One region of the Kribbella sp. NBC_01505 genome, then DNA from elsewhere that is predicted to be linked to it. Evidence: predicted binding sites of a transcription regulator. Region 1 holds the regulator's gene; each other region holds the start of a gene.
The links. Region 1 encodes HrcA, which represses chaperone genes, less so after heat shock. Its sites were predicted from a motif close to TTGGCACTCGNNNNNNNCGAGTGCCAA; they were not measured.

Region 1 (3,274 bases):
CACCGGCGGGCAGTTCATCTCGCACCCGCACAACTTCACCGACTACCGCGTCGAGGTGGTCGCGGAGCACCCGATCGTCGAGGGCATCACGCACTTCGACGTGCACACCGAGCAGTACTACCTGCACGTGGACCCGACCAACAACGTGCTGGCCACCACCACGTTGGCCTCGCACCCGGACTTCCCGTGGATCGAGGGTGCGGTGATGCCGGCGGTCTGGACGCGCACGTGGGGCGAGGGCCGGGTGTTCGTCTGCACGGTCGGTCACAAGCTGGACGACTTCGACGTACCCGAGGTGCGCACGATCATCGAGCGGGGGCTGCTGTGGGCGAGCAAGTGAGCGGCGCTGTGTCACGGGTCGGCATTGTCGGCACCGGAGTCATCTCCGGCACCTACCTGGAGCACCTGGCCAAGCTCCCCGGTGTCGACGTGGTCGCAGTGGCCGACCTGGACCTCAGCCGCGCCCAGGCCGTCGCCACGGACAGCGTCCGCGCGCTCACACCAGATGAGCTGTACGCCGCCGATGACGTGGACCTCGTCGTCAATCTCACCATCCCCGCTGCACATGCTGCCGTGCACCAGGCTGCGCTGGCAGCCGGCAAGCACGTGTACGGCGAGAAGCCGCTGGCCATGGATCGCGTGGAGGCCGAACCGCTGCTCAAGTACGCCGCCGCGAACAACCTCCGGATCGGATGCGCTCCGGACACAGTGCTCGGCACCGGCACCCAGACCGCACGCGCAGTCATCGACCGTGGCGACATCGGCGTACCGCATGCCGCCACAGCCTTCATGGTGACGCCCGGCCACGAGCTGTGGCACCCGGCGCCCGAGTTCTACTACCAGCCCGGTGGCGGCCCAGTGCTCGACATGGGCCCCTACTACGTGACCAGCCTGGTCACACTGCTCGGTCCGGTACGACGGGTGACCGCGCGGGCCGGACAGTCGAAGCAGGAGCGGACGATCCACACCGGTCCCAGGGCAGGGACTGTCTTCCCGGTCGAGGTGCCGACGCACGTGACCGGCGTACTGGAGCATGAGTCCGGTGCGCTGACCACCGTGCTGATGTCGTTCGACGTGTGGGCCGGACGGTTGCCGCGGATCGAGGTGCACGGCACCGACGGCAGTCTGTCGGTTCCGGACCCCAATGGCTTCGATGGGACGGTTGAGATCGTCACGGCGGCGCAGCGCGAATGGACGGAGGTGGCAACAGCCGGTGGGTATGCCGGAGCCGGCCGTGGGGTCGGTGTGGCGGACATGGCCCGGGCTTTGCGCAACGGCGAACCGCACCGGGCGAACGGCGAGTTGGCCTACCACGTGCTCGACGTACTGGAGTCTTTTATCGACTCTGCCGTGCAGGATCAGCCCCTGGATGTGGCCAGTACAGTGACGCGCCCCGCAGCCGTTCCGTTGGGAGCCACGCCTGACACGGCCTAGACTGGCACTCTGAACTTGTGAGTGCCAAGACTGGGAGAGGGTGGTGCGCGTGCTGGACGAGCGCAAGCTGGATGTGCTCCGCGCCATCGTCGAGGACTACGTGGCCACCCATGAGCCGGTCGGCTCGAAGACTCTGGTCGACCGGCACAACCTCGGTGTCTCTCCGGCGACTGTGCGCAACGACATGGCCGCGCTGGAGGAGGAGGGGTACATCACCCAGCCCCACACCAGCGCCGGCCGGATCCCGACCGACGCCGGCTACCGGCTGTTCGTCGACAAGCTGAGCACGGTCAAGACACTGTCGGCGGCCGAGAAGAAGGCCATCACGTCCTTCCTCGGCGGAGCGGTCGACCTGGACGACGTCGTCCGGCGGACCGTTCGGCTGCTGGCGCAGATCACCCGCCAGGTCGCGATCGTGCAGTATCCGTCGCTCAACCGGTCGAGCGTGCGGCACATCGAGGTGGTCACGATGACACCGCGCCGCCTGTTGCTGGTGCTGATCACGAGCAACGGCCGGGTCGAGCAGCGGATCGTCGAGCTGCCGAGGGACATCGACGACCAGCTCGTCGCCGACCTCCGATCGCGGCTCAACACCGCGATGGTCGGCCAGCGGCTGACCGACGCGACCACCACGCTGGCCGCCGTCGCGGACGAGTTCGCGCCGGCCGACCGGCCGCTGGTCGCCGCGATCGTGAGCACGCTGCTCGAGGCCTTCACCGACGAGATGGGTGAGCGGCGGATCGCCGTCGGCGGCGCCGCCAACCTGACCCGGTACGGCGACGACTTCGAGCGGAACGTGAAGCCGGTGCTCGAGGCGCTCGAGGAGCACGTCATCCTGCTCAAGCTGCTCGGTGAGGCGACCCACCCGCAGACCCTGACCGTCCGCATCGGTCACGAGAACCCGTACGAGGAGCTGGCCACCACGTCGGTGGTCGCGACCGGCTACGGGTCGAAGTCGGAGGCGCTGGCCACACTCGGCATCGTCGGCCCGACCCACATGGACTACCCGAGCACGATGGGCGCCGTACGGGCCGTCGCGCGCTACGTCAGCCAGATCCTGGCTGAATCCTGATGAATTCGACGAACTCAACCAACCCCTGGTCTGGAGTATGAGCACCGATTACTACGCCGTCCTGGGCGTCAGCCGTGACGCTTCAGCGGACGAGATCAAGAAGGCGTACCGCAAACTGGCACGCCAGTACCACCCGGACGTGAACGACTCCGAGGACGCGCACCACAAGTTCCAGGAGATCGGCCGCGCGTTCCAGGTGCTCAGCGACCCGCAGAAGCGGCAGATGCACGACCTCGGCGGCGATCCGTTCGCGTCCGCGGGTGCGGGCGGGGCCGGTGGGTTCGGCGGCGGCCAGGCGTTCACGTTCACCGACATCATGGACGCGTTCTTCGGCCAGACCGGCGGGGCCACCCGCGGGCCGCGGCCGCGGACGCGACGCGGTCAGGACGCACTGATCCCGCTGCACCTCGACCTGGCCGAGGCGGCCTTCGGGACGACGCGTGAGCTCAAGGTCGACACCGCGGTGCTGTGCCCGACCTGTTCGGGCTCCGGCGCCGAGGCTGGATCCGAGCCGGTCACCTGCGAGATCTGCCACGGCCGTGGCGAGGTCACGCACACGCAGCGCTCGTTCCTCGGTGAGGTTCGGACCATGCGCCCGTGTGCGAACTGCCGCGGCTTCGGTACGACGATCCCCAGCCCCTGCCGCGAGTGCGCCGGCGACGGCCGCGTCCGCAGCCGCCGGACGGTGACCGTGAAGATCCCGGACGGCGTCGACACGGGCGTCCGGGTGCAGCTGACCGGACAGGGCGAGGTCGGCCCCGGCGGCGG
Region 2 (3,274 bases), 4.9 Mb from region 1:
CGGTTGTTGTAGAGGACGTTGTCTCCCTCGATCCGCTCCAGGTAGAGGTCCTGGACATCGGGGTCGAGGTTGGTGAATCCCCAGGAGATCGCGTTGTTGTGGCCGATCACCACACCGGGCAGTCCGGCGAAGCTGAAGCCGGAAACGTCGTACGGGCAGCTGCGGACCAATTTGGTGCAGTGCAGACCGACCTGCGACCAGACGCCCGGCATGGTGGCGCCCAGGTGCGGGTCGTTCGCCAGCAGCGGCTTCCCGCTCTGGGTGTGGTCGCCGGAGACGACCCACGAGTTCGAACCGATGCCCTCGCCTTGGCCGAGCAGCATCGGCAGGCCCTTGGCGACCTTGTCCACGGAGTCGAGTGACTTCAGCAGGTCGCTCGTCAGCATGCCGCGCCGGAGCTCGCTGTTCGCCGGCGGAGCGGCACTGAACTTGCCGTCCGCGCCCACCGAAGCGGTTGCGACGATCGGCTCGTTCCGGTCGAACGGATACGACGGGTAGAGCGCGTCGACACTCTTGGACGGGATACTTGCCAGCAGCTTGGTGCGGTTGATCTCCTCGTCCATGTTGCCGCCGAGGTCCCAGGCCATCGCCTTCAGCCACGCCAGCGAGTCGGCCGCGGTCCACGGCTCCGGACGGTAGTCACGGCGACCGTTGGGATCCAGACCGAGTACGGCGTACTCCAGGCTGAGGCCGGAGCCGCTGTGCTTGTCCAGGTAGGCGTTCACGCCGCGGGCGTAGTCGTCCAGATACTGCCGGGTGGACGGGCTGACCAGGCCGAGCTCCTTCTCCGCGACCCGGCGCCAGCCCAGCGTGCGGACGAACTTGTCCGTCTCCAGCGCGCTCTTGCCGAACAGCTCGCTCAGCCGGCCGGCGGTGACGTGGCGGCGGAAGTCCATCTCGAAGAAGCGGTCCTGCGCCTGCACATAACCCTGCGCGGCGAACAGGTCGGCCGGGTTGGAGGCGTAGATCTGCGGGATGCCGTTGGCGTCCCGGACCACCTCGACATCGGCGTCCAGACCCGCCAGCTCGACCGTTCCGTCGTACGACGGGAACGAGTGGCGGACGACGAAGACGGCAGTACCGGCGATCACCACGAGGACCGTGGCGAGCGCGATACCGCAGATGATGACGGCTCGAAGCAGGCGACGCACGGACCCAACCGTAGAGAATGCGGACCCTGGGCCCAAATGGGGTGCCCGGAACTTTGCGTTGCTCTGCGTCCGGAGGGGACTGCGGGGCGGAGTTGAGCGTGAAGTTTGGAATACTTCGGGGCGCTGACGCATTATTAGCAGTCGAGTAGTACGAGTGCCAGCGGCCTGAAGGGAACCAACCGTGCCCACGTACCAGTACCAGTGCACCGACTGCGGTGAGGCGCTGGAGGTTCGGCAGAGCTTCACCGACGACGCCCTGACCGTCTGCCCCAACTGCCAGGGCACGCTGCGTAAGGTCTTCAACGCGGTGGGTGTTGTCTTCAAGGGCTCCGGTTTCTACCGCAACGACAGCCGCTCCACGAGCACGAGCTCGGTTCCGGCCAAGACGGAGTCGTCGTCGAGCAAGTCGGAGTCGTCCTCCAGCTCGTCCACGACGTCCTCCTCGTCGGACTCCGGTTCGTCGTCGAAGTCCTCGGACTCCTCGAGCAAGGGCAGCTCCTCCAGCAAGACCAGCGCCGCCTGATTTTGGCCTGTGGACAACTGAAAGCAGGGCCGGAGAAGCTCGTATTTTCTCTGGCATGACAAGCCTTTCGTTCCTCCGCGATCTCTCCCGGGCCGCTCGCTGGCACCGCCGTCTTCTGGCCGGTGTCGCCGCGGCGGCCGCCGTCTACTTCGGCCTGACCTCACTGGCGCCCGCGCCTCCTCCGACAGTCACAGTGCTCGCGGCAGCACGTGATCTGTCCGGCGGCGTCGCGCCCGCTGCCGACGATGTTCGTTCTCTCGAACTCCCCGCCGACGCCATCCCTTCCGGAGCGCTGACACCGGGCTCGGACGTCGCCCGTCGTGTCCTGAGCGGACCGGTCAGATCCGGTGAGCCACTGACCGACGCCCGCTTCCTGGGGCCAGGTCTGGTTCCACCGGGTTCGGTCGCCTACCCGTTCCGGATCGACGACTCCGAGATCAGTGCCTTGCTCCGAGTCGGCGATCGCCTCGATCTCTACGCCGGGACCAGTACGACGAGTGCCTCGGCCGGGCTCGTGGCCCACGCAGTCCGGGTGATCGCGCTCCCGGCCTCACGATCGACCGGCGCACTGATCGTGGTCGCCGCCTCCCCCACGGTTGCCACCAGACTGGCCCAGGCCACAACCAACTCGAGGATCAGCGTCGCACTGACTCCGGACACGAGTTGATCACTGCCCCTCGAGCACTGCGGCGCGTGCCCTCGCGTGACCACCGGCGCAGTCCTACGTTGACCGGAGTACAACATCCGCTTCGTGGAGGCACTCCAATGCTCAAGGGCTTCAAGGAATTCATCATGCGCGGCAACGTCGTCGACCTCGCGGTCGCCGTCGTCATCGGCGCAGCGTTCGGCAAGATCGTCACCGCACTCGTCGAGAACCTGATCACCCCACTCGTGGGAGCAATCTTCGGCGCGGCCGACGTCAGCAAGCTCTGGCTCGCCAAGTGGAACGGGTCCGAGTTTCACTTCGGCGTCATCCTGCAGGAAATCCTGAACTTCCTGTTCGTCGCAGCAGCCGTGTACTTCCTCATCGTCTACCCGTTGAACAAGCTGGCCGAGCGTCGCAAGCGCGGTCAGGAGCCGGAGCCGGCTGACGACCCGATGACCACGGACCAGCAGTTGCTGACCGAGATCCGCGACGCACTGCGGCAGCGCTCCTAGTTCACGAACTCCACGATCGTTCGCACGAAGTGGTCCAAGTACGGCGGGAAGTCGGGGCGCGGTGGTTCCGGGCAACCGGACAGCTCCCGGCTTCCCGGGATCAACGCGAGCAGCGCATCGACCGTCCTGCGTTGATGCATCGGATTCTCGAGCAGCGACGGCAGGACGGCGACCGGGATCCGGGCGAGATCGATTAGTTCGGCATCGGTGGTTCCGCGCAGGGTGTCGCCGGCCAACAGGCTTTCGGCACTCTCCGGTGGGCAACCGCGGCCGAGCAGACCGGCCAGGGTCAACGTGTCGACCTCGACATCACCGGCGGTCGCCGGCCAGGCGAAGAGGAGACGATCGACGAGATCGGGATAGGCCAACGTCAGTTGAGCGGCAACCGTGCCCCCGTTGGATGCACCAACGAGCGTGAGCGGTTCGGTGCGGTTCGCCAGAA
Region 3 (3,274 bases), 4.5 Mb from region 1:
AGGTCTCGGGGTCACCCGTGCGGTCGGAGCCGCGGTGCGGGTTGTCGCCGTACTTCAGGTTGCAGTTGGTGCTGGAGCTGCCGTTGACCGACGGCATCGGGATGCCCCAGGTCTTGTTCACCGGGATGAGTCGCGCGGAGCGGCACTGGTCCAGCTTGGCCTCGGCTGCGGCGGTCGCCTCCAGGGAGGTCTGGTCGCTGGCCTTGTTCGCGGTGAGCGGTGCGGCGGCCTGGTCGCCCGCGGGCTTCGGCTGGGCCGCTTGCTGGTGCTTGGAGGCGTTCGCTGCGACCGCGCCGATCGCCAACGCGCTGACGGCGGCGAGCACCATGACGGTGCGGCCGGACAGTTTTGGCAGCTTGGGCAGCGTGAATGCCATGGGAAGACGGTCCCACGCCGGCCTGCGTTAGGCCAGCGTGGGACCACTATCCGTACCCGACCGGATGCTCAGAGCTTGTCGTAGCAGCTCTTGCTCCACACCTTCGTGGTCGGGTTGTACATCCGCCACTTCATCGCCGAGCGGGTCTGCGGGCCGTAGATACCGTCCGCGGTCACCCGGAGTTTCTTCTGCACGGCCTTCACGGCGTCGCGGGTCTTGGCGCCGTACCGGCCGTCCTTGGCCAGCTTGGAGCCGTAGCAGTAGTTCAGATTGCTCTGCAGTGCGGCGATCGCCTGCGTCGGGTTGCCGCTGGGGTTCTTCGGGTCGCGGTCCGGGTTGTCGCCGTACTTGAGGTTGCAGGTGGTGCTGACGTCCTCCCAGACATCCGGGACGAAGACCTTCCAGCCGCCCCCGACGCTGCGGAAGGTCGCGGACTGGCACTGGTAGAGCGGCGCTGCCGACGCGGTGGTGGCGGCGGTGAGCGGCGCGACGACGAGGACGGCCGCGGCGAGTACGGCGGCGGGACGAAGGCGAACGGTCATTGGTGACCTCCCCAAGGACGGATCCCGACCGTTCGGAATCCTGTGCCGATGGGACTCGCGGACCGGGCGGATGGTTGGGGTCCGGGCCCCGAAGTGATCACTCCGCGATGTCTCGTATCGAGACAGACTTGGCACTCGAGTTGACCGAGTGCTAATCGCGGCCTAGATTCGGTGTTGGCACTCTCCTAGTGGGTGTGCCAACGGTCCGGCCTCCTGAGCCCCGCGACGGCAGGGGAGCGCGACCGCGCAGCACCACAGACAAAAATGCGAATCGACCGTGGAGGTCAGCAAGTGTCGGTCACGATCAAGCCGCTCGAGGACCGCGTCCTCGTCGCGCCGCTCGAAGCCGAGCAGACCACGAAGTCCGGCCTGGTGATCCCGGACACCGCCAAGGAGAAGCCCCAGGAGGGCGAGATCCTCGCCGTCGGTCCGGGCCGGATCGACGACAACGGCAACCGCGTCCCGCTGGACGTCGCCGTCGGCGACAAGGTCATCTACTCCAAGTACGGCGGCACCGAGGTCAAGTACGACGGCCAGGACTACCTGATCCTGGGCGCCCGCGACATCCTCGCAGTCGTCAGCAAGTGACGACCGCCCACTGTTCCTGACTGACACCGCCCCGGCTACCTCTGGTACCGGGGCGGAGTGGGTCAGGGCAGTGGGATCTTGGTTCGAAGCCTGCTACGCGAGACATTCAGAAAAGGACTGGTTTTCTTCATGCCGAAGATCCTCGAGTTCGACGAGAACGCTCGGCGCGCGCTGGAGCGCGGCGTCGACAAGCTCGCGAACACGGTGAAGGTGACGCTGGGCCCGAAGGGCCGCTACGTCGTCCTGGACAAGAAGTGGGGCGCCCCGACCATCACCAACGACGGTGTGACCGTCGCCCGTGAGGTCGAGCTGGACGACCCGTTCGAGAACCTTGGTGCACAGCTCGCCAAGGAGGTCGCCACCAAGACCAACGATGTCGCCGGTGACGGCACCACCACCGCGACGGTGCTGGCGCAGGCGCTGGTGCACGAGGGCCTGCGGGCCGTCGCCGCCGGGGTCAACCCGATGGGCCTCAAGCGCGGGATCGAGGCGGCTGTCGAGGCTGTCTCCGCGCGGCTCGTCGAGACCGCCCGGCCGGTGGACGACAAGGGCGACATGGCCCACGTCGCCACCATCTCCGCCCGGGACGCCGAGATCGGCACCCTGATCGCGGACGCGTTCGACAAGGTCGGCAAGGACGGTGTGATCACCGTCGAGGAGTCGAACACCTTCGGGACCGAGCTCGAGTTCACCGAGGGAATGCAGTTCGACAAGGGCTACATCTCGCCGTACTTCATCACCGACGCCGAGGCCGGCGAAGCGGTGCTGGAGGACCCGTACATCCTGATCCACCAGGGCAAGATCTCCGCGATCGCGGACCTGCTGCCGCTGCTGGAGAAGGTCGTGCAGTCCGGCAAGACGCTGCTGATCATCGCCGAGGACGTCGAGGCCGAGGCCCTGTCCACCCTCGTGGTGAACAAGATCCGCGGCAACTTCACCTCCGTCGCCGTCAAGGCGCCGGGCTTCGGTGACCGCCGCAAGTCCATGCTCGAGGACCTCGCCGCCCTCACCGGCGCCCAGGTCATCGCGCCGGAGGTCGGGCTGAAGCTCGACCAGGTCGGCCTCGAGGTGCTCGGTACGTCGCGGCGCATCGTCGTCACCAAGGACAACACCACTGTTGTCGAGGGTGCCGGCAAGTCCGACGACATCGAGGGCCGGGTCAACCAGATCAAGGCCGAGATCGAGCGGACCGACTCCGACTGGGACCGCGAGAAGCTGCAGGAGCGGCTGGCGAAGCTCGCCGGCGGCGTCTGCGTGATCAAGGTCGGCGCGGCCACCGAGGTCGAGCTCAAGGAGAAGAAGCACCGGATCGAGGACGCCGTCTCCGCGACGCGCGCCGCGATCGAAGAGGGCATCGTCGCCGGTGGCGGCTCTGCTCTGGTGCACGCCGCCACGGTGCTGGACGACGGCCTGGGCCTCGAGGGCGATGAGCTCGCGGGTGTCCGGATCGTTCGCAAGTCGGTCGTCGAGCCGCTGCGCTGGATCGCCGAGAACGGTGGCTACGAGGGTTACGTCGTGACCTCGAAGGTTGCGGAGCTCGAGGTCGGCAGCGGCTTCAACGCCGCCACCGGCGAGTACGGCGACCTGCTCGCCCAGGGTGTCCTGGACCCGGTCAAGGTGACGCGTTCCGCGCTCGCCAACGCCGGCTCCATCGCCGCCCTGCTGCTGACGACCGAGACCCTGGTCGTCGACAAGCCCGAGGACGAAGAGCCCGCCGCAGCCGGTCACGGCCACGGCCACGGTCACTGACCTTGGCACAGCACCACAC

Region 2: a site for HrcA is predicted at 1,286-1,312, ahead of OG474_RS08585 (FmdB family zinc ribbon protein). Genes of this name have one in related genera too.
Region 3: a site for HrcA is predicted at 1,047-1,073, ahead of groES (co-chaperone GroES). Genes of this name have one in related genera too.

Annotation. Positions count from the first base shown of each region.
Region 1 covers NZ_CP109425.1:6,778,838-6,782,111, forward strand. The annotation lists gene OG474_RS32050 (ThuA domain-containing protein) at 1-340, shown strand, start outside; gene OG474_RS32055 (Gfo/Idh/MocA family protein) at 349-1,434, shown strand; gene hrcA (heat-inducible transcriptional repressor HrcA) at 1,484-2,506, shown strand; gene dnaJ (molecular chaperone DnaJ) at 2,544-3,274, shown strand, end outside.
Region 2 covers NZ_CP109425.1:1,884,540-1,887,813, forward strand. The annotation lists gene OG474_RS08580 (penicillin acylase family protein) at 1-1,151, opposite strand, end outside; gene OG474_RS08585 (FmdB family zinc ribbon protein) at 1,333-1,674, shown strand; gene OG474_RS08590 (Flp pilus assembly protein CpaB) at 1,730-2,341, shown strand; gene mscL (large conductance mechanosensitive channel protein MscL) at 2,440-2,832, shown strand; gene OG474_RS08600 (alpha/beta fold hydrolase) at 2,829-3,274, opposite strand, start outside.
Region 3 covers NZ_CP109425.1:2,258,390-2,261,663, reverse strand. The annotation lists gene OG474_RS10485 (peptidoglycan-binding protein) at 1-376, opposite strand, end outside; gene OG474_RS10480 (peptidoglycan-binding domain-containing protein) at 445-918, opposite strand; gene groES (co-chaperone GroES) at 1,210-1,506, shown strand; gene groL (chaperonin GroEL) at 1,636-3,255, shown strand.